2 regions of the Nonomuraea sp. JJY05 genome follow, and region 2 is predicted to be linked to the other one. Evidence: predicted binding sites of a transcription regulator. Region 2 holds the regulator's gene; the other holds the start of a gene.
What was found. The regulator HrcA, encoded in region 2, represses chaperone genes, less so after heat shock. The targets are predictions, from matches to a motif close to TTGGCACTCTCNNNNNGAGAGTGCCAA.

Region 1: the regulator HrcA is predicted to act here: its motif matches at 5,258-5,284, upstream of groES (co-chaperone GroES).

The regions. Positions count from the first base shown of each region.
Region 1 is NZ_JBIEIS010000007.1:323,703-339,493, reverse strand. Features, by position in the region: gene tsaB (tRNA (adenosine(37)-N6)-threonylcarbamoyltransferase complex dimerization subunit type 1 TsaB) at 1-172, shown strand, start outside; gene rimI (ribosomal protein S18-alanine N-acetyltransferase) at 184-615, shown strand; gene tsaD (tRNA (adenosine(37)-N6)-threonylcarbamoyltransferase complex transferase subunit TsaD) at 608-1,639, shown strand; gene ACFKCF_RS12950 (hypothetical protein) at 1,799-3,688, opposite strand; gene ACFKCF_RS12945 (methyltransferase domain-containing protein) at 3,873-5,120, opposite strand; gene groES (co-chaperone GroES) at 5,371-5,685, shown strand; gene groL (chaperonin GroEL) at 5,759-7,378, shown strand; gene ACFKCF_RS12930 (hypothetical protein) at 7,572-7,844, shown strand; gene ACFKCF_RS12925 (sigma-70 family RNA polymerase sigma factor) at 8,129-8,764, shown strand; gene ACFKCF_RS12920 (DUF5319 domain-containing protein) at 8,874-9,251, opposite strand; gene ACFKCF_RS12915 (LuxR C-terminal-related transcriptional regulator) at 9,291-10,280, opposite strand; gene guaB (IMP dehydrogenase) at 10,942-12,423, shown strand; gene ACFKCF_RS12905 (GuaB3 family IMP dehydrogenase-related protein) at 12,428-13,549, shown strand; gene ACFKCF_RS12900 (RNA polymerase sigma factor) at 13,555-14,736, shown strand; gene ACFKCF_RS12895 (dihydrofolate reductase family protein) at 14,737-15,297, opposite strand; gene ACFKCF_RS12890 (TetR/AcrR family transcriptional regulator) at 15,367-15,791, shown strand, end outside.
Region 2 is NZ_JBIEIS010000001.1:117,177-132,967, forward strand. Features, by position in the region: gene ACFKCF_RS00555 (16S rRNA (uracil(1498)-N(3))-methyltransferase) at 1-407, opposite strand, end outside; gene dnaJ (molecular chaperone DnaJ) at 409-1,548, opposite strand; gene hrcA (heat-inducible transcriptional repressor HrcA) at 1,560-2,573, opposite strand; gene ACFKCF_RS00570 (hypothetical protein) at 3,086-3,592, shown strand; gene ACFKCF_RS00575 (DUF3097 domain-containing protein) at 3,610-4,416, shown strand; gene ACFKCF_RS00580 (DUF4870 domain-containing protein) at 4,413-5,204, shown strand; gene hemW (radical SAM family heme chaperone HemW) at 5,201-6,421, opposite strand; gene ACFKCF_RS00590 (styrene monooxygenase/indole monooxygenase family protein) at 6,502-7,707, shown strand; gene ACFKCF_RS00595 (glycoside hydrolase family 18 protein) at 7,759-9,006, shown strand; gene ACFKCF_RS00600 (MOSC domain-containing protein) at 9,413-10,048, opposite strand; gene ACFKCF_RS00605 (hypothetical protein) at 10,187-10,675, shown strand; gene ACFKCF_RS00610 (sensor histidine kinase) at 11,488-12,381, shown strand; gene ACFKCF_RS00615 (response regulator) at 12,378-13,088, shown strand; gene ACFKCF_RS00620 (hypothetical protein) at 13,097-13,339, opposite strand; gene ccmA (heme ABC exporter ATP-binding protein CcmA) at 13,491-14,114, shown strand; gene ACFKCF_RS00630 (DUF6297 family protein) at 14,143-15,624, shown strand; gene ACFKCF_RS00635 (GNAT family N-acetyltransferase) at 15,629-15,791, opposite strand, start outside.

The DNA of each region.
Region 1 (15,791 bases), on a different contig from region 2:
CGCCGAGATCCTCGGCGAGAGCGACGCGCCCCCATACCCCTACGCCGGGGCCCTGGCCGCGCTGGCGGCCGAGCGGCTCGCCGAGGGCACGCCGCTCGACCCGCCCCGCCCGATCTACCTGCGCAGACCCGACGCCGCCGTGCCCGGGGCGCCCAAGCGGGTGACGGCGTGAAGCTCAGGCCGATGACCGAGGCCGACCTGCCGGCGGTCATGTCGATCGAGCGGACCACGTTCCCGCTCGACGCGTGGAGCGAGGGCATGATGCGCGGCGAGCTGGCCGACATGCCGCGCTCGCGCCACTACGTGGTGGCCCTCGTGGACGACGAGATCATCGGCTACGCCGGGCTCGCCGCCGCGGTCGACCAGGCCGACGTGCAGACCATCGCGGTGCTGGAGAAGCACCAGGGCACCGGCGTCGGCGGCGCCCTGCTGACCGAGCTGCTGGCCGAGGCGGGCCGCCGGGGAGCGCGGGAGATCTTCCTCGAAGTACGCGCCGACAACCCGCGCGCGCAGGCCGTCTACCGGCATTACGGGTTCGAGGAGATCGGCACCCGCCGCCGCTACTACGACGACGGCACCGACGCGATCATGATGAGAAGGAATCTTGATGACTGACGAACCACTGGTCCTGGGCATCGAGACCTCCTGCGACGAGACCGGCATCGGCATCGTCAGGGGCCACACCCTGCTGGCCAACACGATCGCCTCCAGCATGGACGAGCACGCCCGCTACGGCGGCGTGGTGCCCGAGGTGGCCTCGCGCGCCCACCTGGAGGCCATGACGCCGACCGTGGAGGCCGCGCTGGCCGAGGCAGGCCTGAAGTTCTCCGACATCGACGCCATCGCCGTCACCGCCGGCCCCGGGCTGGCGGGGGCGCTGCTGGTGGGCGTGGCCGCCGCCAAGTCGTACGCGCTCGGCCTCGGCGTGCCCCTCTACGGCGTCAACCACCTGGCCGCCCACGTGGCCGTCGACCAGCTCGAACACGGGCCGCTGCCCAAGCCGTGCATCGCCCTGCTCGTGTCGGGCGGCCACTCGTCCCTGCTGCTCGTGCCCGACGTGGCCTCGGACGTGATCTCGCTCGGCTCGACGGTCGACGACGCGGCCGGCGAGGCGTTCGACAAGGTCGCGCGGGTGCTGGGGCTGCCGTTCCCCGGCGGGCCGCACATCGACCGGGCCGCGCGCGACGGCTCGGGCGCGGCGATCACGTTCCCGCGCGGCAAGATCGACGACGGGACGCTCGACTTCTCCTTCTCCGGGCTCAAGACGGCCGTGGCGCGCTGGGTCGAGGCCCGCGAGGCGTCCGGGCAGTCGATCCACGTGCCCGACGTGGCGGCCTCGTTCCAGGAGGCCGTGGTCGACGTGCTGACCCGCAAGGCGCTGCAGGCATGCCGGAAGTACGACGTGCACGACCTGCTGATCGGGGGCGGTGTGGCGGCCAACTCGCGGCTGCGCGCGCTGGCCCAGGAGCGCTGTGACGCGGCCGGCGTACGGCTGCGGGTGCCCCGACCCGGTCTGTGCACCGACAACGGCGCGATGGTCGCCGCCCTGGGCTCCAACCTGGTCGCGGCCGGGATCACGCCGTCGACGCTGGAGATCCCCGCCGACTCCTCGCTGCCGATCACGACCGTTCACGTGTGAGTGTCGCTCCTGGGGCCGTGCCTTCGACGGCACGGCCCCAGGCGGCGCTCACCGCGTCCCGGGTCTCCCCAAGCGACCTCGGCCGCGGTGAGGGACTTCGGCCCGTCAGGCTCTGGCTGAGACGGCTGGGCCGTGCCGCCGGGGACACGGCCCAGGGGCTCAGTCCTTGACCCTGGTGGGGCGCAGGAGGGCCTCGGCCAGGGCCAGCATGGTCTCCTCCAGGGCGCCGAGGCGCTTGGTGAGGTCGTCGGTCGCGGGCTGGACGATGCCGGTGACCGTCTCCGTGAGCTGGTCGCGGTCGGGACGCGCCGTGACGAGCTCGGTGAGCGCGTTGGCGGCGGCGGTCAGGCGCTCGGCCTGGTCCCCGGCGTGCGCCTGGAGCAGCTCGCTCTGGCCCGACAGGGCCTCGGGGAGCCGGCCCACGCGTTCGCTGACGGTCTCGATGCGGTCGTCGACGGACTCCAGGTGGGCGCTGGCCTGCTCGGCGCGGGTGGCCAGGCCGTTGAGGTGGGTGTCGAGGCCGTTGAAGCGGGTGTCGATGCCGTCGAACCGGCTGCTCAGGTGCTCCTCGGCCTCGACCAGGCGCTCGTCGATGGAGTCGATCTGGGTGTCCAGCTTGTTGAAGCGGCCCTCGTTGCGCGTGGACAGCTCGCCGAGGCGCTGGTCGGAGGTGGCCATGCGCTCGTCGAGGGCGCCGAAGCGGGCGTCGATGCGTACGTCGAGCGCGTCGAACCTGTCATCGTGGCGCCCGAGGTGGCCGTCCACGGTCCCCAGGCGCTTGTCGACGCCGCCGAGCTGGTTGTCCACGGACAGGAGGCGCTTGTCGACGCCGGCCATCCTGCCGTCGAGGCCGTCGAGCCTGGTGTCGATGTCGGCCAGGCACTCGTCGGCGGACTCCAGGCGGCTGTCGAACCCGGTGAGCCTCGAGTCGAGCCCCGTGAGCCTGCCCTCGACCCGGTCGAGCCGGGCGTCCACGCCGCTGAGCCGGGCGCTCAGGCGCTGCTCGCTCTCGCCGAGCTGGACCGCGAGGTGCTGGTCGGCCTCGTCGAGCCTGGTGGCGAGCCGCAGCTCCACGTCGGACAGGCGGCTGCCGAGCTGCTCGTCGGACTCCTTGAGGCGGCTGGCCAGCCGCTCGTCCGCCTCGACGAGGCTGGTGGCCAGGCGCTGGTCGGTCTCGTCCATCCGGGCGGTCAGCCGCAGGCCGGTCTGGTCGAGGCGGTCGGACAGGCGCTGATCGGTCTCGTCGAGCCGGTCGGACAGGCGCTGGTCGGTGTCGTCGAGGCGGTCGGAGAGCCGTTGGTCGGCCTCGTCGAGGCGGGCCGTGAGGCGCTGGTCGGCCTCGTCGAGGCGCGTGGTCAGCCGCTGGTCCGTCTCGTCCATCCGGACGGCGAGCTGCTTGTCCTGCGCGCTCAGCCGGGCGGTGAGGTGCTCCGACAGGTCGCCGACCGCGACCTCGACCCGGTCGGTGCGAGTGGTCAGGTCGGCCATCGACTTGTCGAGCCTGGTGAAGCGGCTCGCGGCGGCCTCCATGCTGGTGTTGAGCGTGGCCAGCTTGGCGGCGAAGTCGGACATCCCCTTCGTGAGGCCGTCGGTGGTGTCGAGCACCGTCTTCAGGCGGGTGAGCGCCTCGTCCACACCCTCGCCCATGGTGCCCAGGTCGGCCCGCAGGCCGGGCAGGTCGGCCAACGGGGCGACGCGGGCGTCCACCTCTCCGATCCGCTCCCCGACGGTGTCCACATGGTCGCGTACCGCCTCGACGTGCTGAGCCAGCCCCTCCGCCCACATCGGCGGCTTGGCGGTGATGTCGTCGAGCCGCCCGCTGACCGCCTGCAGCGTGCCGCTGAGGCCGCCGAGCTCCCGCTCGCGCACCTCGCGCAGCAGCCACTCCATGCCTTCGAGCCGCTGGCGGATCTCGTCCAGCACGGCTCCCTGCGTGCGCTGCTCGTACACATGATCCTGCGAGGCGCGCGCCAGCAGGTCCCGCATCCTCTCGGAGATGCCGGACTGGCCTCCTGCCTGGAGAAGGGTGGTGTGGTTGGAATGGTCCACCGAAAGCTCCTTTGGCTCGCCGACGGTCTGCCGCGCAGCGGTGGTATATAGGTCGATTTTCAGATGAACGAGCGGGAACGCGGAAACCGCATCAGGGGAGAACTCCCGTCCGCCCACCTTAGCCTCTCGATCAAGGTCCGTCAGGGGCGAAGTGAAAGATCGAGGTTAACGCAGAATGACCGGTTCAGGCAGGTGGAGAGGTGTCACAGATGATGACCGATGGCTTATCGAGGATCCGCGTAAGGATGATAGTTGCTGATTTTTCGCCATTTAGGCGGAGATCTGAGCGGAGGCGTTCGATGTCGACGGCGGAGCCACGCTTCTTGATGGTGACATTTCCGACTTGTCGCTCGCGGAGTGCGGCGCGGAGCTTTTTCCCGGAAAAGGGGAGAACGCTCTCTATTTCATATCTGGTCGCCCATGGAGTGTCGATCAGGTCGTCACCGGTGATGTAGGCGATCATCGGGTCAAGCAGGCGTCCGTTCACGATTTCCGACACCTCGCCCACGAGGTGCGCCCGGATGGCCGCGCCGTCCGGCTCGTAGACGTACCTGCCGGCCGGGCCGACCGGGGCCTCGGCGCCCGTGGGGGCCAGCGTGTGGCCGCCGGGGAGCAGGGTGGCGCGGCGCCGCGCTCCCTCCTGGCCGATCCAGAGGGCGGCCTCCTTGACCTCGCCCTTGTACGAGACCCACTCGGCCTCGGCGCCTTCGGGGATGAACTCGTACGGGATGCCCGGGGCGACCTTGACGCACGCCCGGGAGGCTCTGGAGACCAGGTCGAGCACCACCGGCCAGGGCGGGGAGTAGGCCATGGGGTCGAACGTCCTGCCCCGGCTCGTCCGCCTGGCCGGGTCGGCGAAGAGCACGTCGTACTCCTCCGGCCGGACCTCCGCCGCGTCCCCCACGGACACCGTCACCCTGCCGCCCAGCCCGAGCGCGTCGGCATTGGCCCTGGCCACGGCGACGGTCAGCGGGTCGGTGTCCACGGCGGCCACGGTGCAGCCGGCGCGGGCCAGCGCGAGGAAGTCGCCGCCGACGCCACAGCAGGCGTCCACAACCCTCAGCCCATGCAGGGACGCGCCCGCCGGGGACGCGCCCGCCGGGAGTGCGCCCGCGACGCCGAGCCCCTGCGGGGGCGCGTCCGCCCGTGTCCCGGCGAGGCGGCGGGCGCGGTGCTCGGCGACCTCCGTCCGCGTGGACTGCTCCAGGCCGTGTGGCGTGAAGTACATCCGCCCGGCGTCCTCGCCGAACTTGGCCCTGGCGCGCTCCCGCAGCCCCGCCTGGGTGAGAGCGGCGGAGGTCAGGGCGGCGTCGTACGTCTTGCGTAGCTTTGTGGCGGCGGCCACGGGATCCGTGCCCACCAGCTCCACGGCCTCCGCGAGTGCGCGTTGCCCGCGCGGTGTCAACAGCTCGTCGAAGGCGTCAAGGTCCACATCACCCGACGTTAGCGCCACGTCCGACCCGGTCGGACCAAGGGCGTACCGTATCCAGAGGGGGGCGGATTCGGTCTGATCGCTCTCAGCAGACGCGTTCGTGTTGACTGTCAAGCCCCTCTTGCATATGTTTCCTGTTGGCACTCTCCCCTTGAGAGTGCCAACGTGCGACGAGGCAGGTCTGACACCCGCGACGGCAGGCCCAGCTGGTCGCCTCTTCTAGATCATTCAAATCTGAAGGGGAGGTCCGATCGTGACGACCGCCACCAAGGTTCCCGTTAAGCCGCTCGGCGACCGCATTGTGGTTCAGCCGCTTGAGGCCGAGCAGACCACCGCTTCCGGCCTGGTCATCCCTGACACCGCCAAGGAGAAGCCGCAGGAGGGCAAGGTCCTCGCGGTGGGCCCCGGCAACTGGGACGAGGACGGCGACAAGCGGATTCCGCTCGACGTCTCTGAGGGCGACATCGTCCTCTACAGCAAGTACGGCGGCACTGAGGTCAAGTACGGCGGCGAGGAGTACCTCGTGCTCTCCGCCCGCGACGTTCTCGCGATCATCGAGAAGTAAGCCGGATGTGTCGAGCCCCGGGCGCTCTTGAGGGCGGCCGGGGCTTTCGACGCTAGGAGAGGACTTTCAAGCAATGGCGAAGATCCTGGAGTTCGACGAGGACGCCCGCCGCGCGCTCGAGCGCGGTGTGAACGCCCTCGCCGACGCCGTCAAGGTAACCCTCGGCCCGCGCGGCCGTAACGTCGTCATCGACAAGAAGTTCGGTGCGCCGACGATCACGAACGACGGTGTGACCATCGCTCGTGAGATCGAGCTGGAGGAGCGCTACGAAAACCTCGGCGCCCAGCTCGCCAAGGAAGTTGCCACCAAGACCAACGACATCGCCGGTGACGGCACCACCACCGCCACCGTGCTGGCCCAGGCCATGGTCCGCGAGGGCCTGCGCAACGTGGCCGCCGGCGCCTCGCCGCTGTCGCTCAAGCGCGGCATCGACAAGGCCGCCAAGGCGATCAGCGACAAGCTGCTCGACAGCGCCCGCGAGGTGGCCGACAAGAAGGAGATCGCCAATGTCGCGACGATCTCCGCTCAGGACGCGCAGATCGGCGACCTGATCGCCGAGGCGTTCGACAAGGTGGGCAAGGACGGTGTCCTCACCGTCGAAGAGTCCAACGCCATGGGCATGGAGCTCGAGTTCACCGAGGGCATGCAGTTCGACAAGGGCTACGTGTCGCAGTACATGGTGACCGACCCCGAGCGGATGGAGTCGGTCCTCGAGGACGCCTACATCCTGATCAACCAGGGCAAGATCGCCTCCATCGCGGACTTCCTGCCGCTGCTGGAGAAGATCGCCCAGACGAAGAAGCCGCTGCTCGTGATCGCCGAGGACGTCGAGGGTGAGGCCCTGGCCGTCCTGGTCACCAACAAGATCCGCGGCACCTTCACCTCCGTGGCCGTCAAGGCCCCGGGCTTCGGCGACCGCCGCAAGGCCATGCTGCAGGACATCGCCATCCTCACCGGTGGCCAGGTCGTCAGCGAGGAGGTCGGCCTCAAGCTGGAGCACGTCGGTCTCGAGGTGCTCGGCACGGCCCGCCGCGTCGTCGTCACGAAGGACAACACCACCATCGTCGACGGCGCCGGTGACGCGCAGGCCATCGAGGACCGCGTCAAGGAGATCAGGCTCGCCATCGAGCAGTCCGACTCCGACTGGGACCGCGAGAAGCTGCAGGAGCGCCTGGCCAAGCTCGCAGGCGGTGTGTGCGTGCTGCGTGTCGGCGCCGCCACCGAGGTGGAGCTGAAGGAGAAGAAGCACCGCCTCGAGGACGCGATCTCCGCGACGCGCGCCGCGATCGAGGAGGGCATCGTCTCCGGCGGTGGCTCCGCGCTGATCCACGTCTCCAAGACCCTCGACGACCTCGGCCTGACGGGCGACGAGGCCACGGGTGTCGGCGTCGTGCGCCGCGCCCTGGTCGAGCCCGCCCGCTGGATCGCCGAGAACGCCGGTCTCGAGGGCTACGTGGTCACCCACAAGGTCGCCGAGCTGGAGGCCGGCCACGGCCTCAACGCCGCGACCGGCGAGTACGGCGACCTGATCGCGCAGGGCGTCATCGACCCGGTCAAGGTCACGCGTTCGGCCGTCCAGAACGCCGCGTCGATCGCGGGCATGCTCCTCACGACCGAGGCGCTCGTGGTGGAAAAGCCCGAGGAGGAGGCCCCGGCCGCCGGCGCGGGCCACGGTCACGGCCACGGCCACTGACCCGTCTCTTCTCTCGCCACGGCCCGCACCCGAAAGGGTTGCGGGCCGTTCGGCGTTCGGGGGACGGCTCAGCGCAAGCCGATCGCGCAGCGCCAACCGCAGCGCGCCCTTTTACGGTCCGCTCCGCGACCTCGTCACGATCATCCTCGGCCCGGCCCAGGTCCTCGCCGAGGAACTGGCGGGCGTCGGTGGTATGGAGAAGGCCCTCGTCTTCGGCTCGTGGGCGGCCCGGATGCGCGGGGAGCCCGGCCCGTCTCCGGTCGACATCGACCTTCTGGTGATCGGCCGTCCCGATCGCGATGATCTACGCGATGCCGCAGAACGGGCGAGATCCAGGCTTGGACGTCAGCTCAACACGGTGGTCGTCAGCCGCACGCGCTGGGAAGCCGGCGAGGACGGGTTCATTCGCGAGCTTCGTAGTCGTCCGCAGCTGATGGTGCTCATCTCGGACGGGGGGACGGAATGACGAGCCGGGCCCGCGGGAGGGAAGAGATCATCGGCATGCTGCAGCGCCGTGAGCGGGCGGTTGGGGAGAAGTGGGTGGAAAAGGTGGATTATTGGAGTAAACCGGGAGCGGGTGATAAGCGTCTGGGATCTGACAATTGTCGTTCATTCCAGGTTATGGGATGAAACATTATGTCACTAGTTAAGCCTTAGTGTGGTCATTTGATTACTGCCCGTTATCGTCGCTTCAATGTGACCAATCCGTAGCCGTTCGCCATGACGACAGGCCGGATCAGTGCGGGCATCATGCCTATCGTGAGCGAGGGAAGCGTCGCCGACGCCAAAATTGGGGTAAGGCTCGCGTCGAGACTTCCGGCACGGACGGATGACTCCGACCTTAGGGAACTGACGAGCCTCGCCGTACAGGGAGATCGCAGTGCGATCGAATCTCTGCTCGGTGAGTTGCGTCCGATGGTGGTGCGGTATTGCCGCGCCCGGCTGGGCAGGGTTTCAGGGCAATATCACATTGCCGATGACGTAGCCCAGGAGGTGTGCATCGCGGTCCTGTCCGCGCTGCCGCGATACCGCGACATGGGGCGGCCGTTCGCCTCCTTCGTGTTCGGGATCGCCTCGCACAAAGTGGCCGACGCGCTACGGAGTTCGGTGCGCTCGGCCGTACCGACTCAGGATCTGCCCGATGGGCCGGACGACGGGCCGGGGCCCGAGGAGACCGTGGTCCGCTACATCGAGGTCGAGCACGCGCGCAGGCTCCTGGCCAGGTTGCCCGAGAACCAGCGCGAGTTGCTGCTGTTGCGGGTGGTGTCGGGGTTGTCGGCTGAGGAGACCGGTAATGTACTCGGTATGTCACCGGGTGCGGTTCGTGTCGCCCAGCATCGGGCGCTGGCCAGGTTGCGGCAGATGGCCGAGCTGGAGTCGGCTTGACGCCAGAGGAGGAGACCGACGCGCTGCTCGACGCGCTCGGTCGTGGAGACAGGCCTGACTCAGGCGATCCAGCCGTGCGGTTGCTGGCCGTGCTGCTCGATGATGTCGGTCAGCGGCGTTCCTCCGTGTCGATGACGCCGTCGACGTAGCCTCTGGCGTACTCCCAGCTGACGTAGTCGGCGGGGTCGGGGTGAAAGGCCGGCTCGTGGACCTGTGGCTGGCCTTTCTCGATCATTTGTCGTAGGTTGCCGCGCAGCAGCTCCCAGTCGAAGAAGTGCTGCTCGCCGCATTCAGGGCAGTCGAGTACGAGGCCCAGCACCCCCTGCGGTTCGAGCAGGGAGCGGAAGACCTCGACGTCGGCGAGGTCCGTGATGGCCTCGTCACGTTCGGCCGCGGTGAGTGGCTCGGCGTCGTCGAGGGCGCCCATCGCCGAGGAAGGGTCGTTCGGGTCGTCCGCGAACGGGTCGCGGGGGACGTCTTCCAGCACCTTCCCACCATATGACCGAAGCGGCCCGAGCGGTGGACATTACCTCAGCCATCCGCGCCTGGCGGCCTCCACGCCCGCGTGGAAACGCGACTGAGCGCCCAGTTCGGACATGGCGTCCGCGAACCTCGCCCGGACCGTTCGCACCGATACGCCCAGCTGGCGGGCTATGGAGTCGTCGCACATGCCCTGGGCGGCCAGGCGGAGGACCTGGACCATGCCGTCGCTCCTGCGGCCCCACGGCAGGGGCACGGCCCTGGCCCACAGCTCCCTGAACAGCGTGCGGAGCATGCCCACGACGATCGGCGTGCGTATCAGATAGAAGTTGTACGCGTGGTCGGGCAGGTTGCCGCCCCAGAACGGGGGCAGGCCCGCGACCTCGGGGCCCGCGGTCATGAACCAGCTCGGCACCCGGTCCAGCGTGCGTACCTTGCCGCCCGTCTCCAGCACCCGGGTGAGCTGGTCGCGTACGCCGGGCAGAACCAGGGTCGAAACCGGGATGATCGCGTGAACCGTGAGAAGTTTTCGTTCTTGCGCGTCAATCCATAGTTCCGCAAATTTGCGCGCAAAATCAATCATGGTGCGTTCGTCGGGAACCGCGGTAAGTAATTCCATCGGCGGAGACTGGACGGCTATGCCGACCACGCTTTCGTACAGCACGTCGGCCCCGTTCACCATCTCCACCGTGAACGTGCCGCTCTGGTAGTCGCGGCCGGCGTCGTAGTCGCGGATCAGCGACCGGATGGAGCCGAGCGCCGAGTCGATCCTGCGGCTCTCCTCCGCCAGCCGGTCGAGCCGGTCGGCGATCACCCTGCCGAGGGCCGCGGCCGGGTGTCTGGCCAGGTATTCCCCCGACTGCTCGTCGATCACGCCCAGCTTGACGAGGTCGTCGAGCTGGCGGCCGACTTTCTCGACGGGACCGTCCAGAGCCTGCGCGAGATCCGTGCGGGTCGCGCGGTGCAGGCGCAGCACTGCGGTGTACAGCGCGGTCTGCGTCGGGTCAAGGCCCAGCGTCTCGAAAGGATCAGGCATGGTACGGGGCTCGTTGCGCATTATGGGCGGCTCCGTTGGGGGGACACGGGCGTGCCGTGAGGATAACCCCGCATTACGCTCGTGTCCCCCCGTTGCGATGACTGGTCGGAGCGCGGCGTGCAACTTCGTGCAATTGCACGTTTTCACATTGCGTTGTTCCGTTCAGTAACGCAGGCTTTACCTAGCGTCGGCATCCTGCGAGGGCTGAAGCGACGGCGGGCCATCAGGACGCGGAGGGGGGTTCGGTGGCGCAAAAGCGTCGCCTTGGCCCGGGTGCCGGTGGCCGAGGCACGGGACGGATCACCGACCGTCCCGTGCCTCGGCACTTTTCGATGCCGGGAGTACGACGGACCGTGGGGGTCATCGTGCTCCCGGCATCGCTGTTGTCGCGGTGGCTCCGGGGGTCCCGTTGGCGGGGGTGGGTGGCGGGCATCCTGCGGGGCGCGCTGGACGGCGGTGATGCACGCCCGGGGCGGCGGTGCGGCCCGAGACGGCGGTGATGCACCCGGCGCGGCGGTGGTGGGGCGGTGGGGGTGATCGTCCGACGGGGGGTTTGGGGTGGAGAAGGCAGTGGGCGTGGCGGGTGTGGGTGCTGCGGCGCAGTTTGGAGGCAGGGCCTAGACTTGGCTCAATCAGAGCAACGGCAAGAGGGGGCCGCAGCATGTCCAAGTTCACCGAGACAGGTTTGACCTTCGACGACGTGCTGCTGGTGCCCGGCTATTCAGACCTGCAGCCAGGCGAGGCCGACACCCGGGCCCGGCTGTCACGTGGCATCACGCTGTCCATCCCGCTGGTCTCCGCGGCCATGGACACCGTCACCGAGGCCCGCATGGCGGTCGCCATGGCCCGCCAGGGCGGCATCGGCATCCTGCACCGCAACCTGTCGGTCGAGGAGCAGGCCCAGCAGGCCGACCTGGTCAAGCGGTCCGAGGCGGGCATGGTCACCAACCCGGTGACCTGCAGCCCCGACAACACGCTGGCCGACGTTGAGAAGCTCTGCGCGACGTACCGGATCTCGGGTGTGCCCGTGACGGACGTGGACGGCACGCTGCTCGGCATCGTGACCAACCGCGACATGCGCTTCGAGACCGACCAGTCGCGCCCCGTGCGCGAGGTCATGACCAAGATGCCGCTCGTCACCGCCCCGGTCGGGGTGTCGCGTGACGAGGCGTTCGCCCTCCTCCGGAAGAACAAGATCGAGAAACTGCCGCTGGTCGACTCCGACGGCAGGCTGCGCGGCCTGGTCACGGTCAAGGACTTCACCAAGAGCGAGCAGTACCCGCTGTCCACCAAGGACGCCGACGGCCGGCTGATCGTGGGGGCGGCCGTCGGCGTCGGTGGCGACGCCGAGCTGCGGGCCAAGGCGCTGATCGAGGCCGGCGTCGACGTGGTGGTCATCGACGTGGCCCACGGTCACTCCAAGGGCCTGGCCGACATGGTCGGCAAGATCAAGGCCAACAGCAAGGTCCAGGTCGTCGCGGGCAACATCGCGACCAGGGCCGGGGCGCAGATGCTGGTCGACGCGGGCGCGGACGCGGTCAAGGTGGGCGTCGGGCCCGGCTCGATCTGCACCACGCGGGTGGTGGCCGGGGTCGGCGCGCCGCAGGTCACGGCCATCTACGAGGCGTCCAAGGCGTGCGGCCCCGCGGGCGTGCCGGTCATCGGCGACGGCGGCCTGCAGTACTCCGGCGACATCGTCAAGGCCATCGCCGCCGGCGCCGACACGGTCATGCTCGGCTCGCTGCTCGCCGGGTGCGAGGAGTCGCCGGGTGAGCTGATCTTCATCAACGGCAAGCAGTTCAAGTCGTACCGCGGCATGGGCTCCCTCGGCGCGGTGCGCAACCGCGAGCGCGGCGGCACCTCCTTCAGCAAGGACCGCTACGCCCAGGCCGACGTCGGCGGCGAGGACAAGTACATCCCCGAGGGCATCGAGGGCCAGGTGCCCTACCGCGGCCCGGTCGCGGCCGTCGCGCACCAGCTCATCGGGGGTCTGCGCCAGGGCATGTGGTACGCCGGCTGCCGCACGATCACGCAGATGCACACCGACTGCGAGCTCATGCCGATCACGGCGGCGGGCCTCAAGGAGAGCCACCCCCACGACATCCAGATGACCGTGGAAGCTCCGAACTATCACAGAAGGTAAGTTCATGACTCAGCAGGTGGAGATCGGCCGGGGCAAGGCCGGACGGCGGGCGTACTCGCTTGACGAGATCGGTCTGGTTCCCTCGCGGCGCACCCGGGACCCGGAGGAGGTCTCGATCGCCTGGCAGATCGACGCCTACCGGTTCGAGCTGCCGGTAGTGGTCGCCCCCATGGACAGCGTGGTGTCCCCGGCGACCGCGATCGAGATCGGCAGGCTCGGCGGCCTCGCGCCGCTCGACCTCGAAGGGCTCTGGACGCGGTACGAGGACCCCTCGCCGCTGCTGGAGGAGTGCGCCGCGCTCGACGCGGCGGCGGCCACCAAGCGGCTCCAGGAGATCTACGCGGCGCCGATCAAGGAGGACCTGATCGGCCGGCGGATCGAGGAGATCCGGGCCTCCGGCGTGACCACCGCCGTGCGGCTGTCGCCGCAGCGCACGGTCCAGTACCACAAGGCCGTGATCGACGCGGGCGTCGACATCTTCGTCATCCGCGGCACCACCGTGTCGGCCGAGCACGTCTCCGGCCGGGCCGAGCCGCTCAACCTCAAGCAGTTCATCTACGAGCTGGACGTGCCGGTCATCGTGGGCGGCTGCGCCACGTACACGGCGGCCCTGCACCTGATGCGCACCGGCGCGGCGGGCGTGCTGGTGGGCTTCGGCGGCGGCGCCTCGCACACGACCCGCAACGTGCTGGGCGTGGCCGTGCCGATGGCCACGGCGATCTCCGACGTGGCGGCGGCGCGGCGCGACTACATGGACGAGTCCGGCGGGCGCTACGTGCACGTGATCGCCGACGGCGGCATGGGCACCTCCGGTGACATCGCCAAGGCCATCGCCTGCGGTGCCGACGCCGTGATGGTGGGCTCGCCGCTGGCCAGGGCCGCCGAGGCGCCCGGTCACGGGTTCCACTGGGGTTCGGAGGCGCACCACCCCGACCTGCCGCGTGGCCGGCGGGTCGAGTTCGGGACGGTCGGCACGCTGGAGCAGATCCTGCACGGGCCGTCGAGCGTGGCCGACGGCTCGATGAACCTGATGGGCGCGCTCAAGCGGACGATGGCCTCCACCGGCTACTCCGACATCAAGGAATTCCAGCGCGTCGAGGTCGTGGTGGCCCCGATCCAGCGCTGACGTCCATGCCGGAGAGCGCGGTCGAGCGGGTTTTCCGCGAGGAGTACGGCAGGGCCGTCGCCGTGCTCGTGCGGATCTTCGGTGACATCGACGTCGCCGAGGAGGCGGTGCAGGAGGCGTTCAGCGTGGCGGTGCGGCAGTGGCCGTCCGCCGGGGTGCCGCCGAGCCCCGCCGGGTGGACCATCACGACCGCACGCAACCGGGCCATAGACCGGTTGCGCAGGGAGTCGGCGCGGCCTGGCAAGTACGCGCAGGCCGCGCTGCTGCACGCCCAGGACGAGCCCGTGGAGGTGGGCCCCGTCCAGGACGACCGGCTGCGGCTGATCTTCACGTGCTGCCATCCCGCGCTGGCCGTCCACGCGCGGGTGGCTCTCACGCTGCGGCTGCTCGGCGGGCTGACGACGGCCGAGATCGCCCGCGCGTTCCTGGTGCCCGAGGCGACGCTGGCGCAGCGGCTGGTGCGGGCGAAGAACAAGATCCGGGCCGCCGGGATCCCGTACCGGATCCCGGAGCAGGCCGATCTGCCCGAACGCCTGCGCGCGGTGCTGGCCGTGGTCTACCTGATCTTCAACGAGGGGTACACCGCCGTCCGCGCGGACCTGTGCGCCGAGGCCGTCCGGCTCGGGCGGCTGCTGGTCGAGCTCATGCCGGACGAGCCCGAGGCCATGGGGCTGCTGGCGCTGATGCTGCTGATCGAGTCGCGCCGCGCCGCCCGTACCTCCGAGGAGGGCGAGCTGGTGCTGCTGGGCGAGCAGGACCGCGGGTTGTGGGACCGCGGGCTCGTCGAGGAGGGCCAGGAGCTCGTACGGCGGTGCCTGCGGCGCGACGAGCCCGGCCCCTACCAGATCCAGGCCGCGATCAACGCCGTGCACAGCGACGCGGCGAACGCGAAGGACACCGACTGGGGACAGATCGTGCGGCTGTACGACCTGCTGGCGCAGCTCGACCCGAGCCCGGTCGTGGCGGTGCACCGGGCGGTGGCGGTGGCCGAGGTGGAGGGACCCGAGGTGGCGCTGGGGCTGATCGAGGGGCCCGAGGACTACTACATGTTCCACGCGGTGCGGGCCGACCTGCTGCGGCGGCTCGGGCGCGAGGAGGCGGCCGCGGCGGCGCACGGGGCCGCGGCCACGCGCGCGGGCAACGAGGTCGAACGGGACTTCCTGCGCAGGCGCGCCCTGCGCGGCTGATCACTGGCGGGCGTACGTCATGACCACCGCCCCGTTGCTGTACGTCTTCGAGCCGGTCAGCGTGAACAGGGTCGGCCGGAACTCGCCGTCGAACGCCGGGATGCCCGCCCCGGCCACCACCGGGTAGCACTTGATGATCAACTCGTCGATCTCCGGCAGCAGGGTGCCGGCCAGCTTGCCGCCCCCGCAGAGGTAGATGTCCAGGCCGTCCTCCTGCTTGAGCCGGCGCACCAGGCCGAGCGGGTCGCCCGTGACCAGCTCGACGGCCGGGTCCTCGACCTTCATCGTGCCGGACACGACGTACTGCCGCAGGTGGGCGTAGGGGCTGGTCACGCTCTCGTCGAGCTGGTAGGTGCCGCGGCCCATGAGCACCGTGTCGAAGCGCTGGTTGGGCGCGTCGACGCCGAACGTGGCGCGCAGGTGGGTGGGGACGGTCTCCGGGTAACGGGCGTTGATGTCGGCCGTCATGTCGTCGGCCCACGGGTAGAAGTCGAACTCGCCGTTCGGCCCCGCGATGTAGCCGTCGATGGAGGTGGCGACGAAGTACGCGAGCTTCCGCAAAATGACTCCAGATGAAGTACTATGATTGAAGTGGTTTAACCGTAGTACTACGGATGGAGTGGTGTCAACGTGGTCAGGCAGAACGTCGCCAGGCGGGCGGCGCTGGTCGATGCCGCGATCGAGGTGCTGGCCAGGGAAGGGGCCCGCGGGCTGACGTTCAGGGCGGTGGACAAGCAGGCGGAGGTGCCGCCGGGCACGGCGTCCAACTACTTCCCCAGTCGCGACGAGCTGTTCACGCAGGCGGGCGGCCGGATCTACGAGCTGCTGCAGCCGGACGCGGCCATGACCGCCGCCCACCTGAGCGGGCCACGCGACCGCGACCGGGTGGTCGCGCTCATGCACGAGGTGGTGGATCGCGTGGCGTCGTACCGATCGGGCTACCTGGCGCTGCTGGAGCTGCGCCTGGAGGCCACCCGGCGGCCGGAGCTGCGGGCCGTGCTGACCGAGCGGATCCGCGCCGACGTGGACGCGAACGTGCGCAACCACCTCGAGTC
Region 2 (15,791 bases):
CCCGCCTCACGAGCCGTCGAGCGCCACTTGTGCAGCCCCTTGGCGACCTTGTCGCCCTTCCACTGGGTGATGCTGCGCGAGGCCGCCCAGGGCACGATGACGTCCACGCCGGCCTCGGTCATCATCTCGACGGCCAGCTCGCCCCGGTCGCCCTTGGGCAGCCCCTGGACGACGACCAGCCGCGGCCGCGGCGGCTCGATCTCGTAGCGGCGCAGCACGTCGAGCCTCAACGCGTCCTTGAGGACCTCGCGTACGACGCACTCGGCGACCGCGCCGGCGCCGTCCGTCAGATCGATCCGCTCGCCGGCCCGCAGGCGCCGCACGGAGGCCGCGTGGCGCCCTTCCGGGCCGCCGAGCGTCAGCTCGGGTCCGTCCAGCTCCTGCGACAGGAACACCGGGACGGTCACGTCACCTGCCGTTGAAGGCGTCGCGCAGCCGCGAGAAGAAGCCCTGCTGGCCGGGGGCGAACTTGCCCGGCGGCCGCTCCTCGCCCCGCTGCTTGGCCAGCTCGCGCAGCAGCTCCTCCTGCGCGGGGTCGAGGCGGGTCGGGGTCTCGACGTTGACGTGGATCAGCAGGTCACCGCGGCCGGACTCGTTGAGCCGCTGCACGCCCCGCCCGAACATGGTGATGACCTGGCCCGACTGCGTGCCGGGGCGGACGTCGACCTCCTCGGAGCCGTCGAGCGTCTCCACCGCCAGGATGGTGCCGAGCGCGGCGGCCGTCATCGGGATCTGCACCGTGCAGTGGAGGTCGTCGCCGCGCCGCTCGAAGATCTCGTGGGCGCGCTCGACGATCTCGAGGAACAGGTCTCCGGGCGGGCCGCCGCCGGGGCCGACCTCGCCCTCGCCGGCGAGCTGGATGTGGGTGCCGTCCTCGACGCCCGCGGGGATGCGGACCTTGATCGTACGGCGGGTGCGCACCCGGCCGTCGCCGGAGCACTCCTGGCAGGGGTGGCGGATGATGCTGCCGAAACCGCCGCACTGCGGGCACGGCCGCGAGGTCATGACCTGACCCAGGAACGAGCGGGTGACCTGGGAGATCTCGCCGCGCCCGTTGCACATGTCACAGGTGTCGGGGTGGGTGCCAGGCGCCGCGCCGGCCCCCTGGCAGACCTCGCAGAGCACGGCCGTGTCGACGACCAGCTCGCGCGTGGTGCCGAACGCCGTCTCGCGCAGGTCGAGCTCGACCCGGATGGTGGCGTTGCGTCCCCTGCGGGCCCGCGAGCGCGGCCCCCTGGCGCCGGCCGCGGTGCCGAAGAAGGCGTCCATGATGTCGCTGAAGGGGAAGCCCGCTCCGAACCCGCCGGCGCCCGCGCCTGCTCCGGCGCCGCCGAAGGGGTCGCCACCCAGGTCGTACATCTGGCGCTTGTTCGGGTCGGACAGCACCTCGTAGGCCTGCGTGATCTCCTTGAACCGCTCCTGGGTCTCAGGATCGGGGTTCACGTCGGGATGCAGCTCGCGGGCAAGTCGGCGGTAGGCCTTCTTGATCTCATCCTGACTGGCGTCACGGCGCACCCCGAGGGTGGCGTAATAGTCGCTGTTTGCCACTTATCGACCTCTTATGATGCAGCCAGGATCTGGCTGACGTAGCGTGCCACCGCGCGCACGGCGCCCATCGTCACTGGGTAGTCCATCCTCGTGGGCCCCAACACCCCGAGCCGGGCCAGTTGGTTGTCGCCTGAACCGTATCCGGTCGCGACTATGGATGTCCCCCGCAGATAGGGGTTTTCGGAGCCGATGCGCACGGTGAGCGCGGACGGTGTGTCTGCGGATGTCTCGCCGAGCAACCTCATGAGCACGACCTGCTCCTCCAGCGCCTCGAGCACGTCGCGCAGGCCGGTCGCGAAGTCGGCGCCCGCGAGGTTGGCCGCGCCGGCGAACACGATCTTCTCGTCGTGCCGCTCGACCAGTGTCTCGAGCAGCACCGACAGGATCGTCGCCGCGGCGGGCCGGTCTTCGAGAGGCAGCCGCTCGGGCAGGTCGGCGACCAGCTCGGGCACGTTGCTCAGGCCACAGCCGTCGAGGCAGGCGTTGAGCACCGCGCGCAGGTGGGCGATGCGGGTGTCCTCGATCACCTCGGGCAGCTCGATGACGCGCTGCTCGACGCGGCCGGTGTTGGTGATCAGCACGAGCATGACCCGCCGGTCGTTCAGCGGCACCAGCTCGACGTGCCTGACCGTCGAACGCGTCAGCGTCGGATACTGCACCACCGCCACCTGCCTGGTCAGCTGCGCGAGCAGCCGGACCGTGCGGGTGACCACGTCGTCGAGGTCGACCGCGCCGGCCAGGAACGTCTCGATGGCCCTGCGCTCGGCCCCGGACAGGGGCTTGACCTGCGAGAGCCGGTCGACGAACAGCCGATAGCCCTTGTCGGTCGGCACGCGGCCGGCGCTGGTGTGGGGTTGGGTGATGTAACCCTCCTCCTCCAGCGCGGCCATGTCGTTCCTGACCGTGGCCGGGGAGACTTTCAGGTTGTGGCGCTCGGCGAGCGCCTTGGAGCCCACCGGTTCGTTGGTGGACACGTAGTCTTCGACAATGGCGCGGAGCACCGCCAGCTTTCGATCGTCGAGCACGTGCTCACCTCCTGCCTCTGACATCCGAGGAACGCAACCATCTAGCACTCTGTGTTCCTGAGTGCCAAGTGTACGGCTCTCACTCACAAGGTGCGATAACACAAGGTCGCAACCCGGCTCCTAGCTTCTTACAAGGGGCAAGTACCACACTTGCCGACATGAGCGACAACTCCCCGCCTCCGCCATACGGGCCCCAGCCCGGCTCCCAGCCCGGGCCCGGCCCACAGCCCGGGTCCCAGCCGGGTTACGGTCCTCAGCCCGGGTCCCAGCCCGGCTACGGCCCTCAACCCGGGTCCCAGCCCGGCTACGGCCCTCAACCCGGGTCGCAGCCCGGCTACGGCCAGCCGCCGCCGCAGTACGGGCCTCCGCCTCAGTACGGCCCGCCACCGCAGTACGGCCCGCCGCCCCAATACGGCCCACCTCCTCAGTACGGACAGTACGGCCAACAACCCCAATTCCCCCCACGAATCGACTCGAAAGCCATCAAACCGCGACTTTGGTGGATCGCACTCGTGTGGGGCATCGCCGTGGTCTGCACGGTCGCAGGCGTCGTCCTGTTCGCCAACGGCATCGTCAGCAGCGTCGGCAACATAGCCCCCACGAAGACGTTCGCGGCCGGCGAAACCGTGACGGTGCCGATCGACCCGGCGAACAAGCCCGCCGTCTACCTCTCCAGCGACACCGCCGTCCACTACGAGTGCCAGATCTCGAACGGGGCCAAACTGGCCAAGACCACGGGCACGCAGACGGTCACGTCCGGTTCCGTCAGCTGGGAGCAGATCCTCGTGATCAACGCGCCCTCCAGGGGCGACTACCAGCTGTCCTGCACCACCCAGGAGCAGGCCGACGTGCGTTACGGCGTGGGCCGCGAGCTGACCTCGGCCGCGGGCGGCATCGCCGGCGGGGTGATGGCGCTCATCCTGATCCCCGGTGTGGGCCTGCTCATCGCCATCGCCGGCACCATCACCGTGCTGGTCCGCCGCAGCGGCGCGCGCAAGCGCCTTGCGGTCGGCGGGTGATTTGCTACGGTCCCCGTGTGTACGAGGGCGATGTGCTGGCGGGGAATTGGCGGCGGCCGGGCAAGGGCAAGATCCCGAAGGTGCCGGCCGAGCGGGACCTCGTCGTGGAGGACGCCGACAGCGGCTTCTGCGGCGCGGTGGTGGCCTGCGACAAGGAGGCCGTCACGCTCGAGGACAGGTTCGGCAAGCGCCGGCTGTTCCCGCTCGCGCCCGCCGCGTTCCTGCTGGAGGGCAAGCCCGTGACGCTGGTACGCCCGTCGGCGGCCCCGGCGGGGCCCAGGCGCAGCGCGTCGGGCTCGATCGCCGTGGAGGGGCTGCGGGCGAGGGTCGCCCGGGAGAGTCGCATCTATGTGGAGGGCGTGCACGACGCCGCCCTGGTGGAGAAGATCTGGGGCCACGACCTGCGGGTCGAGGGGGTCGTGGTCGAATATCTGGAGGGTGTGGACCATCTGCCGGCCATCGTGGCGGAGTTCGGTCCCGAGCCAGGGCGCCGCTTGGGGGTGCTGGTCGACCACCTCGTGCCCGGCTCCAAGGAGAGCAGGATCGCCGCCGAGATCACCTCGCCGGACGTGCTCGTCGTGGGGCATCCGTACATCGACATCTGGCAGGCGGTCAAGCCGTCCGTGCTGCGCATCCCCGCCTGGCCCGCGGTGCCGCGCGGGGTGCCGTGGAAAGAGGGCGTCATCGCCGCCCTGGGCTGGCGCATGGAGCCCGCGGAGGCGTGGCGGCGGATCCTCGGGGCCGTCTCCACGTACACAGACCTGGAGCCGGAACTGCTCGGCCGGGTCGAGGAACTGATCGACTTCGTTACGGAGGCAACATGAGCCAGGACCCGCCGCAACCGCCGCCGGACGACGACGCCACCCGCTTCGTCCCCCCGTCGAGCATCCCGCCCAGCCAGGGCTCCGGCCCCCAGCAGCCAGGATACGGACAGCAGCCCGGCGCCTACGGACAGCAGCCCGGCTCCCAACCCGGGGCCTACGGGCAACAGCCCGGCTCCTATGGACAGCAACCCGGCTCCGCGCCCGGGGTTTACGGGCAGCAGCCCGGCTCCGCGCCCGATTACGGCCAGCTGGGATACGGGCAGCAGCCGGGATCCCAGCCCGGCTACGGCCAACCGGCGTACGGACAGCCTGGTTACGGGCAACCCGGCTACGGGCAGCCCGGCTACGGGCAGCAGGGCCAGGGTTACGGTCCTCCCCCGCCCGGTTACGGCGCCGCGCCGCATCCCCCCGGCTACCCGTACGGCGCGCCCGGCGAGCCGTACGTCCCCGGCAGGTTCGGCCCTCGCCCGGGCACCGACGACACCACCATGGCGATGCTCTCGCACCTGCTCGGCCTGCTGGTCTCCTGGGTCGGCCCGCTGATCATCTACCTGATGAAGAAGGACGAGTCCCCCTACGTCAGGGATCAGGCGGCGGAGGCGCTCAACTTCCAGATCACGATGTTCATCGGCTACGTGATCTCGGGCTTCCTTGTGATCGTCTTCATCGGCGCGCTCCTGCTGCCGGTCGTCTGGATCCTGTCCCTGATCTTCCACATCCAGGCCGCCATAGCCACCAACAAGGGCGAGCGGTACCGCTACCCGTTCGCCATCCGCCTGATCACCTAGACCAGCAGATCCCTGATCAGGGCGTCGGCCAGCAGCCGCCCCTGGAGCGTGAGCACCATGAGGCCCGACCTGAACGGCCCGGGCTCCAGCAGGCCGCGCGCCAGCGCGCTCGCCACGGCCGGGCGCGCGGCCGGGGCCACCTCGGCCAGCGGGTAGCCGGACGACAGCCGCAGCTCCAGCATCAGCCGCTCGGCCGTCCGATCGTCGTCGCCGAGCACCTCGCGCGCGTGGGCGGGCGAAGTGCCCGCGGCCAGCCGCTGGGCGTAGGCGGCCGGGTGCTTGACGTTCCACCAGCGGGTGCCGCCGACGTGGCTGTGGGCTCCGGGCCCGGCGGCCCACCAGTCGCCGCCGGTCCAGTAGAGCAGGTTGTGGCGGCAGCGGGCCCGGTCGGAGATGGCCCAGTTGGACACCTCGTACCAGTCGAACCCGGCCTGGGACAGCAGCTCGTCGGCGATCAGGTAGCGGTCGGCGGCCACGTCGTCGTCCGGCATGGGCAGCTCTCCGCGCCTGATCCTGGCCGCCAGCCTGGTGCCCTCCTCGACGATCAGCGAGTACGCGGACACGTGGTCGGGCCCGGCCTCGATCGCGGCGGCCAGCGAGGCCCGCCAGTCGTCGTCGGACTCGCCGGGCGTGCTGTAGATCAGGTCGAGGTTGACGTGCTCGAACCCCGCCTGCCTCGCCTCCTTGACGGCCGCCGCCGCCCTGCCGGGGGTGTGGCGGCGGTCGAGCACCTGGAGCACGTGCTCGCGCACGCTCTGCATGCCGAAGCTGACCCGGTTGAAGCCGCCCTGGCGGAGCTTGTCGAGGTAGGCCGGGTCGACGGACTCGGGGTTGGCCTCGGTGGTCACCTCGGCCCCCGCGCTCAGCCCGAACTCCGAGTCGATCGCGGCCAAAATCCTGGCCAGGTCCTCCGGGGGAAGCAGCGTGGGCGTGCCACCGCCGAAGAACACCGTCTCCACCGGCAGCTCGGCCGCGCCCAGGACGCGGCGCGCGAGGCGGATCTCCTCGACGACCGTGTCCGCGTAGTCGCGGTGCGAGGCGCCGGGGCCCAGCTCGGCGGCGGTGTAGGTGTTGAAGTCGCAGTAGCCGCAGCGGGTCACGCAGAACGGCACGTGCACGTAGAAGCCGAACGGACGCTCGCCGAGGCCCCTCAGGGCGCTGTCGGGCAGCTGGCCCGAGGTGGGCACGGGATCGCCGTCAGGCAGGGTGGATGGCACCCTTTCAGTTTGCCGGGTGTTCGAGGGTGCTATCGAACTGCGACCCTCGGCAGGTTCACTACCCGAAGGGGGTTGATCACATGGCGGGCATCGGCATCGTGGGCGCGGGAATCTCGGGGCTGACCCTCGCTCTGCGCCTGCAGCAGCTCGGCGTCGAGGCCACGCTCTACAGCGAGCGGGACGCCGACTCCATGCGCTCGGGGCGGCTGCCCAACACGGTGACCAGGATGGGGCGCACCCAGGCGCGGGAGCGGGAGCTCGGCAGCGAGCACTTCCGGGATCCCGGATGCCTGATGAGCTCCGCCAAGCTCTCGATCAAGGGGGATCCGCCGCTGGAGTTCCTCGCCGGGATCTCCGAGCCGTTCCACGCGGTCGACTTCCGGCTGCTGCTGCCCGCGTACCTGGACGACTTCACCGGCCGGGGCGGCGAGGTCGTCGTCACCGGCGCGCCGCCGGACGCGGCGCAGGTGGACCGCTGGTCCCGGGAGCACGAGCTGATGGTGGTCACGGCCGGACGGCGCTCGGTGGCGGAGCTGTTCCCGCGCGACCCGGCTCGGTCGCCGTTCGACCGGCCGCAGCGGGTCCTGACGGCCGGGTTGTACGGCGGTCTCGACCTCGGCCCCATGTTCAGCTACAACGTCTCGCCCGGGTGCGGGGAGATCCTGCGCATGCCGATGATGACCAGGCACGGCGTGGTCTCCGGCGTGCTGGTCGAGGCGGTTCCGGGCGGGCCGCTGGAGCCGCTCTCGCGCCTGCCCGCGGCCGAGGTCGCCGGGAAGCTGGCCGGGCTGCTCGCCGAGCACGCGCCGCGGCTGGCCGAGCGGGTGGACGGGGGCTTGGAACTGCTGGGCGAGGACGACCTGTTGCAGGGGGCGGTCACGCCGGTCGTCCGCGAGGCGGTGGCCGAGCTGCCCAGCGGGCGGATCGCGCTGGCCGTCGGCGACGCCTGGATCACCAACGACCCGCTGACCGGCCAGGGCGCGAACCTGGGTTCGGCCTGCGCCTGGATCGCGGCCGACGCCATCGCGGCGGGCGGCCCGTACGACGCCGCCTTCGGCCGCGCCACGGCGGAGCGGATGTGGGAGGCGGCGGCGCCGGTCACCGAGTGGACCAACGCGTTCCTGCGGCCGCCGGCCGCACACGTCGTGACCCTGCTGCTGGCGGCCACGACCAGGCAGGACGTGGCGGACCTGGTCCTCGGCCTGTTCGCGAACCCGGCGTACGCGTGGGCGGTGATCTCCAGCCCCGACGAGGTGGCGCGGATCGTTGACGGCGGCGAGCCGTAGCTCTACTTTTAGGAAAGTTTCCTATAAATATCCCCTCCCGGGAGTCGCCTCGTGAAGAAGACGATCCTGCTCGCGCTCTCGCTCTTGCTCGGCTGCACGGCGATCTCCGCGCCCGCCGAGGCCCGCACCGGCTTCAAACGGGTCGCGTACTTCATCCAGTGGGGCGTCTACGGGCGCAACTACCACGTCCAGGACGTGGACGCCACGGGCGCCGCGGCCAAGCTCACGCACCTGAACTACGCGTTCGGGTTCGTGAACGCCGAGGGCGCCTGCTACTCGGCCGACCCGTGGGCCGACTGGCAGCGGCCCGTGCCCGCGGAGCAGAGCGTGGACGGCGTGGCCGACGCTCCCGGCCAGGCCCTGAACGGCAACCTCAACCAGCTCCGCAAGCTCAAGGCCAAGCACCCGGGGCTCAAGGTGATGATCTCGCTGGGCGGCTGGACCGGGTCCAAGTACTTCTCCGACGCGGTCCTCACCGCCGAGTCCCGCTCGGCGCTGGCCCGCTCGTGCATCGACCTGTGGCTGCGCGGCAACCTGCCGGACCTCCCCGCGGGTGCCGGAGCCGGGGTGTTCGACGGGATCGACCTGGACTGGGAGTGGCCGGGCTCCTCCGGCGCTGAGGGGAACGTCATCCGGCCGGAGGACAGGCGGAACTTCACGCTGTTCGCGGAGGAACTGCGGGCACAGCTCTCCGTCTTCTCACCGAGCGCGCAGCTCACGGCCTTCCTCCCGGCCGCGGCGGCCAAGATCGACGCCGGGTTCGAGGTGCGCCGGGTGTTCAGGGCGCTCGACTTCGCCACCGTCCAGGGATATGACCTGCACGGGACCTGGGAGGCGCAGACCGGGCACAACGGCAACCTCTTCAGCGATCGGCGCGATCCGAACCCGGTGCGCTACAGCGTGGACCAGACCGTACGCGACTACCTGTCCCGCGGGGCACCCGGCCGCAAGATCGTGGTCGGCGTACCCGCGTACGGCCAGGGCTGGACCGGGGTCACCGGCGGCGGCGACGGCCTCTACAAGCCGGCCACCGGCCCCGCCGCCGGGAAGTGGGGACCCGGGACGGAGGACTACAAGGACCTGGTCACCAAGCCCGGCAAGCGCTACCGGGACCTGCGCACCGGGACGCTCTGGCTGTATGACGGGAACGAGTTCTGGTCGTACGACGATCCGGCGGTGCTCCTGCAGAAGGCGGCCTACATCCGCCTCAAGGGGCTGGGTGGCTCGATGATGTGGTCCATCGACCAGGACGACGCCCACGCCTCCCTCACCTCAGCCCTGTACTCGATCCTGCGCTGACCCCAACCGATTCGCCTCCGGGCTGATCACACCACCCCGACCCCGAGGGCCGGGCGCACACCATGCCGCCCGGCCCTCCCGCCGTTTCCGCCCCACCCCGATCCCTCCAGCACCTCCACGCCACCCCACCCTCCAGCACCTCACCACCGCGCCTTCCGAACGCCGGAGCCACCACGCGTTCGACCGGCCCCGGGTGAGCGGCCCCGTTCAAGCGACCCGGGTCAAGCGGAACCCGGGTTGAGCGGGATCCGGCTGAGCGGGACCCCCGTTGAGCGGGACCACGCCGAACGTGACCCAGCCGAACAAGACTCGGCCGAGCGGGACCCAGCCGAGCGGGATCCGGCCGAGCGGGACCCGGTTGCGCGGCACCCGGTTGCGCGGACCCGGGTTCGGCAGGGTGGGCGGCCTAAGATGCTTGGCCGCTGAAAAGTCGCTCGGCCATGCGATCCCACTCGGCGTCATGCCCGGGAACGGCCAGGATGCGGCGCAGCGCCTCCTCGTTCCCATGCCGGGCCCGGAACCAGTCCCCCACCGTCACCCCGATCTCGGGCCGCGAGACGACCTCCACCTCATCCCCGGCACCAAGCTCCCCAAGTGAGACCACCCGCAGGTATGCCCCGGGCCGCCCCGCCGCCGTGAAGCGCTTGACCCACCCCGGCTCATCCATCCAGTTGCGGAACACCACGCACGGTATCCGGGGCCCGCTCACCTCCAGCAAGGCGCTGCCCACCCGCCAGCGCTCGCCGATCACCGCGTCCGTGACGTCGAGACCGGAGGTGGTGAGATTCTCGCCGAACTGCCCGTTACTCAGTTCCCGCCCGAGCTCCCCTTCCCACCAGTCGTAGTCCTCCCTGGCGTACGAGTAGACGGCTTGATCGGGCGAGCCGTGGTGCTTCTGGTCGGCCCGCTCGTCACCCGCGAGCCCGTTGGCCAGTACGGCCACCCGGTGCGTGACCGCCCGCTTGTCGATCGCCGTACGCCCCAGCTTCCCCGCCCACTCAGCTTCGACCGATTTGCCCACGTTTACGGAGACAACGCCCATGCTTGGACGGTAACCGAGAGCCCGCTCCCCCAGCGACCCGATCACCCCTCGCCCCGATCTCCACCCCAGGGTGGAGATCCGCGCACTCAACCCTCGGGCCGATCCGGTACGCCCCCGCCGATCCCTACGGTCAAACCCGTGGAACCCATACTGATCTCTCTCCTCGTCCCCCTCGCCGTGGTGTTCGTCGTCTACCGCCAGATGCAGACCCGACCCACCGCCAAGCGGGGCATCCGCTACACCGCCGCCGCCATGATCCTCCTCGGCATCGCGTCGGGCGGGGTCATCGATCCCCGGCACCTCGCGCTCAGCCTCGGCCTGGCCCTGGTGGAGGCCGTCATCGCCGTCGCCTTGGGCGTGTGGCGGGCGACGACCGTACGGGTGTGGCTGGACGACTCCGGCGTCTCCTGGTCGAGAGCCACGGGCTGGACCATGCTGGTGTGGCTGGCCTCGGTCGCCATCCGCGTCGGCCTGTACTTCGCCGGAGGCGCCCTCGGCCTCGACCTCTCCACCGGCGGGATCATGCTGTTCATCGGCCTCACCATCGGCGCCCAGGCGTACGTCGTCGCCCAAAGGGGTCGTGCGCTTTCGAGCACGAACAGGCGACCGGATACCGTCGTGGGGTGATGCGTGCGCCGTACGGAATCGCCCTCACGCTGCAGCTCGGGGTGATCGCGCTGCTGATCGTGGCCCAGATGGGAGCGACCCCCGCGCCGGGCCTGACCGGCACCGGACTGGCGGTCACCCTCCTGACCGCCGGGCTGGGCCTCACCCTGCTCACCACCCTGTTCCTCTCGCTCCACGCCCGGCGCACGCGGCTCCACCCCTCCCGCCGGGATTCCCACCGAAACGCCTCACCGGAGACCCGACGCGAGTCCCCCCGAAAGGCACCACGGATCCTCCTACGGGTGACCCGGCAGGAGAGCCTGCCGGAGGCCCCATGGGCGGTCCCGAGGGAAGTCTCACGAGGGCCCCGACAGGAGGTCCCAAGCGGCTCAGGAGCACGGGCACCAGCCAGCTCACCGCAACCGCCAGCACCACCGGATCCGACGGACCCAAGAGCGCCGGCGCCAGGCGGCCCAGCGCAACCGTCGGCGCCAGGCAGCGCAAGCCGCCCAGGAGCACCGACACCCGCACCCGCACTGGCACCCGCACCGGCGCCCGCACCGGCACCGGGCAGCCGACCGCAATCGGAAGCCCCGGCGGCAAGCGGCCCGCCGCAACCGGTATCACCGGCGCGAGGCGACCGACCACAGCCAGAGCCCGTGGCGCGAGGTGACCGACCACAGCCAGAGCCCCCGCCGCCCAGCAAACCGAAGCCCTCAAAGCCACTGGCGCTCGCCGGTCCGGGGCCGTCAGCGTCGAGCAGTCTGTGGACGCCGGGCGGTGACCCAGCAGGCGCGGAGGCAGGAGGCTCGCGGGCGCTGCGGGTCTTCGGGGTGCCTGTCGCGCTGATCGCCCTCGCCCTCGCCGTGGTCCTCTCCATCGCCCTCAGCACCCTCACCGACGGCGGCGCCGCGATCGGGGCGCTGCTCATCTGCGTCAGCCTGGCCGTGACCCGCTTCACCCTGCGCCAGGCGCTGCCCATCGGCCTGCTGGCCGTCGGCGGCCTGGTCGTGGCGGGTGCGATCGTCGGCAACCCGGCCCGGGACCTCCCGCTCATCCTCAGCACCTGCCTGATCGTCCTGATCTCATATGCGGCCAGACAGCGCAAGGCCACCAGGGCCGCCGAGGCTCGTGAGGCCGTGCTCGCGGAACGGGCCAGGATCGCCAGGGAGATCCACGACATCCTCGCCCACTCCCTCTCGGCCCAGCTCGTCCACCTGGAGGGCGCCAAGCTGCTGTTGCGCGCGGAGCGCACGGGCGAAGCGCTCGACCGGGTCACCCTGGCCCGCGACCTGGCCAAGTCGGGGCTCGACGAGGCCAGGCGCGCGGTGCAGGCGCTGCGCGAGGACCCGCCCGCGCTCCCCGTGGCGCTGCGCACGCTGGCGGACGACTTCGAGAGCGCCGCCCACCAGGCCTGCACGCTGCGCATCTCCGGCCCCGAGCACCGCCTGTCGCCGGCGACGGAGCTCGCCCTGGTGCGCACCGCCCAGGAAGCCCTCACGAACGTACGCCGCCACGCCCCCGGCAGCCCGGCCACGGTCGAGCTCGAGTTTGACCGGCTCTGGTGCGAGCTGCGCATCACCAATCCGGCCTCCGCGGAGAAGGGCTCGCCAGGGGGCGGCTACGGCCTCGTGGGCATGCGTGAACGGGCCGAGCTGCTCGGCGGCACGCTGTCGGCAGGCGCCCGCGACGGTGGCTTCCAGGTGCGCCTGAGGGTGCCGGCATGACCGGGGGCGCCCGGATGACCAGGGTCATCGTGGTGGACGACCAGGCCGTGGTGCGCGAGGGCCTGGTGCTGCTGCTCGGGCTGCTGCCGGACATGGAGGTGGTCGGCTCGGCCGGCGACGGCGAGGCGGCGCTGCGGCTGGTCGAGGAGCACAGGCCCGACGTGGTGCTCATGGACCTGCGCATGCCCCGCATGGACGGCGTGGAGGCCACCGGCCGCATCCGCGCCGGTTTTCCGGAGACCCAGGTCGTGGTGCTCACCACGTACTCAGACGACGAGTCCGTCTTCGCGGCCCTGAGAGCGGGCGCGCGCGGCTTCCTCACCAAGGACGCGGACGCCGACGACATCGCCAGGGCCGTCGCCACGGTGAGGCGCGGCGACGCCCAACTCGACCCCAGCGTCCAACGCCGCCTCCTGGACACCATGTCGGCGCCCACCAGGCCAACCCCGGCCACAACCGGCAACACCCCTCCTCCTCCTTCTGGAGTCGTCCGTGATGGGCTCCCCGATGGGCTGACCCCGCGCGAGGGCGAGGTGCTGGCTCTCATCGCCGACGGCCTCTCGAACACCGAGATCGCCGGCCGCCTCTACATCTCGGAGGCCACCGTCAAGACCCACATCAACAACCTCTTCGCCAAGGCGGGACTGCGGGACCGCGCCCAGGCGGTCTCCTACGCCTTCCGGCACGGAGTGGCGAGCCCGCAGTGAAGCAGCGGTCAGGGCTGCCTGAGCTGGGACTCACCGTCGAACCCGGCCAGCTGTAACAACGTCTCCAACGCCGCCTGCCTGGTCTCCTCGACCGAGTCACCCCGTTCGCCGAAACACTCCGCCGCCACATCGAGCAGCGCCGCCACCACGACCGCGTCGGGATAGGGCACGTCGACGAGCACGGTGCCGTCGCCGCCCTCCTCCCCCGAAATCAGGTGGAGCCTCAGCAGCCGCCGAGTCTCCTCAGCCACGGCAACCCCCAACACGGCGGCACGCTCGAATCGCTCAGAAGCAATCACGTCACCCTCCAGTCGCACTGGTGTTCGGAACTGAAGGTAGGCGATGGCACCGACAGAAAATCGTCGCGATCATCCGCGCGCGCGGCTGGCTAGGCTCGGGTACGTGTATGACTCGATCATCAGCGTTCACCGGCTCACGGTCGAACTCGGCGGCAATCCCGTACTCCGGGACATGGACCTGACCGTGTCGCCGGGCGAGCTCGTGGCCGTCGTCGGGCCCAACGGGAGCGGCAAGTCGACCCTCCTGCGCTGCCTGGCCGGGCTCCAGCCGGTCACCTCTGGCCGGGTCCGGGTGTTCGGGGAGCCGCCGGCCGACGACGCCGCCTTCTGGCGCCGGGTGGCGATGCTCGGCGACGAGCCCTCCTGGTATCCGGGGCTCACCGCCCGCGAGCACCTGGAGCTCATGGGAGCCGTGCACGCCGAGGCTCGCATGGGCGTCGAGGCGGCGCTGGAGGTGTTCGCGCTGGTGGAGCGGGCGGACGCGCCGCCGCTGAACCTGTCCACCGGGCAGCGCCAACGCCTCTCCCTGGCCTCCGCGCTGCTCAGGCCGAGCACGTTGCTGCTGCTCGACGAGCCGGAACGCGGCCTCGACGCCGGTTTCCGGGCCCGGCTGGGCGAGCTGCTCGAGGAGTACGCGGACGAGGGAGGCACCGTGGTCATGGCCACGCACGATCACGGCCTGGCCGGCCGTGCCCGCCAGGTCTCACCGTCAGGGGTGGACGCATGAGCGAAGCCAAGGCTGTGGGGGTGGACGCGTGAGCGGGGCCGCGGGGAGTGTGCGGGTGGTGCGGGCATATCTTCGCTCGCGTGGCCCGGCCCGAGGTGGCCTGCTCGATCGGTACGTCGCCGGGTTCGGGCTGGTGATGCTCGCCGCCGTGCTCGGCCAGCCGCTCACCACCGTGTTCCAGGGGCTGGCCGGAGCGGCCGACCCCGCTCGCGTGAGCGCAGGAGCGGCCCTGCTCGCGCTGGCGCTGGCCGGTTTCCTGACCGCGGCCCGCGCGGCGGGACCCGTGATGCTGCCTGCCGCCGACGCCTCCTGGCTGCTGCCCTCGCCGCTGAACCGGCGGCACCTGCTCGGGCGCACCGCGCGGGTGCTGTTCATGGTGGCGGCGGCGGCCGGGCTGCTGCTCGGGCTGGGGCTGGTCGCCGTACTGGGCGCCCCCGACCAGCTCGTCTGGCGCCTGCTCGGCGCGCTGGTGCTGGGCGTCTCGGCGACCGCGGGCGGGATGGCCCTGGCGGTGCTCGGCCAGGCGTCCCAGTCGTGGCAGGTCTGGCTGACGGCCGCGACGGTCGCGCTGCTGGTGGTCGCCGTCGTGACCGTCAGCGGGCAGTTGCGCACGGTGCTCGCCGTCGCCGCGAGCGCTCCCCTGTCGGCGGTGGCCGTCGCGGCTGCCGCCGCGGCGGCGGCCTCAGCCCTCCTGGTACGCCAGGCGTGGGCGTCACTCGACCGGATCCCCACCCGCACCCTCGTGACGGCCTCGACGCGAGCGGGCCACGTCGCGAACGCGGCCGTCGCCCTCGACCCCGGTACGCTCACCTGGATCGCCGAGGACAACCACTGGCGGGCCAGGAAGCTCAGCTCGCGCCGGTGGCCGGCGCTGCCCGCGCCGCTCGCGCTGGCGTGGCACGACTGGCGCCGGGTGGGCCGCAGGCCGGGGCGTCTGGGGGTCATCTTCGCGATGTCCGCGTTGCCGGCCGTGCTGGCGCAGGCGGGCGGCGCTCCGGTGACGCTCGGAGCGGCCGTGCTGGCGGGTTCGCTGGCCGTGGCGGCGGTGAGCGTGTCGGGGGCGCGCAGGGACAGCGACAACCCGGCCCTGTCCAGGCTGCTCGGCGTGGACCGCCGCCAGGCGCTCGCGGCCCGTGCGGTGCTGCCCACGCTGCTGGGCGGCGCGTGGGCGACTCTGGGGCTGGCCGCCCTGAGCGCGGGCGGCGCGCTGCCGGGGGCGTGGTGGCTGTTCGGGCCGCTGACGGCCCCCGCGCTGGCCGCCGCCGCCCTGCGGATGGCCAGGAGGAGTCCGGTCGACCACTCCATGCCGATCATCGACACCCCGGGGGGCGCGATCCCGACCGGGCCGCTGCGCTGGGCGCTCACCGGGGTGGACCTGGCCGTGCTCGGGTGCCTGCCCGTCGTGGCCGCACTGCTGTCCCCACCGGGCCCGCCGGCCGGCTTCCTGGCGGCTCAGGCCACCGCGAGCGTTCTGGTGCTGGTGGGGTACGTGGTCCGCAGCCGCCCGTAGGGCCTCAGGCCACGTACACGATGCTCTGGACGCCCCCGTACGGGATCGTCCGGTCCCTGCGCATGCCCGCCCGCTCCGCCACCTTCAGCGACGGCAGGTTGTCGGGCCAGATGACCGCGACGACGGTGCCGAGCTCCTTGCCGACCCGCAGCGCCGCCTCCACGAGC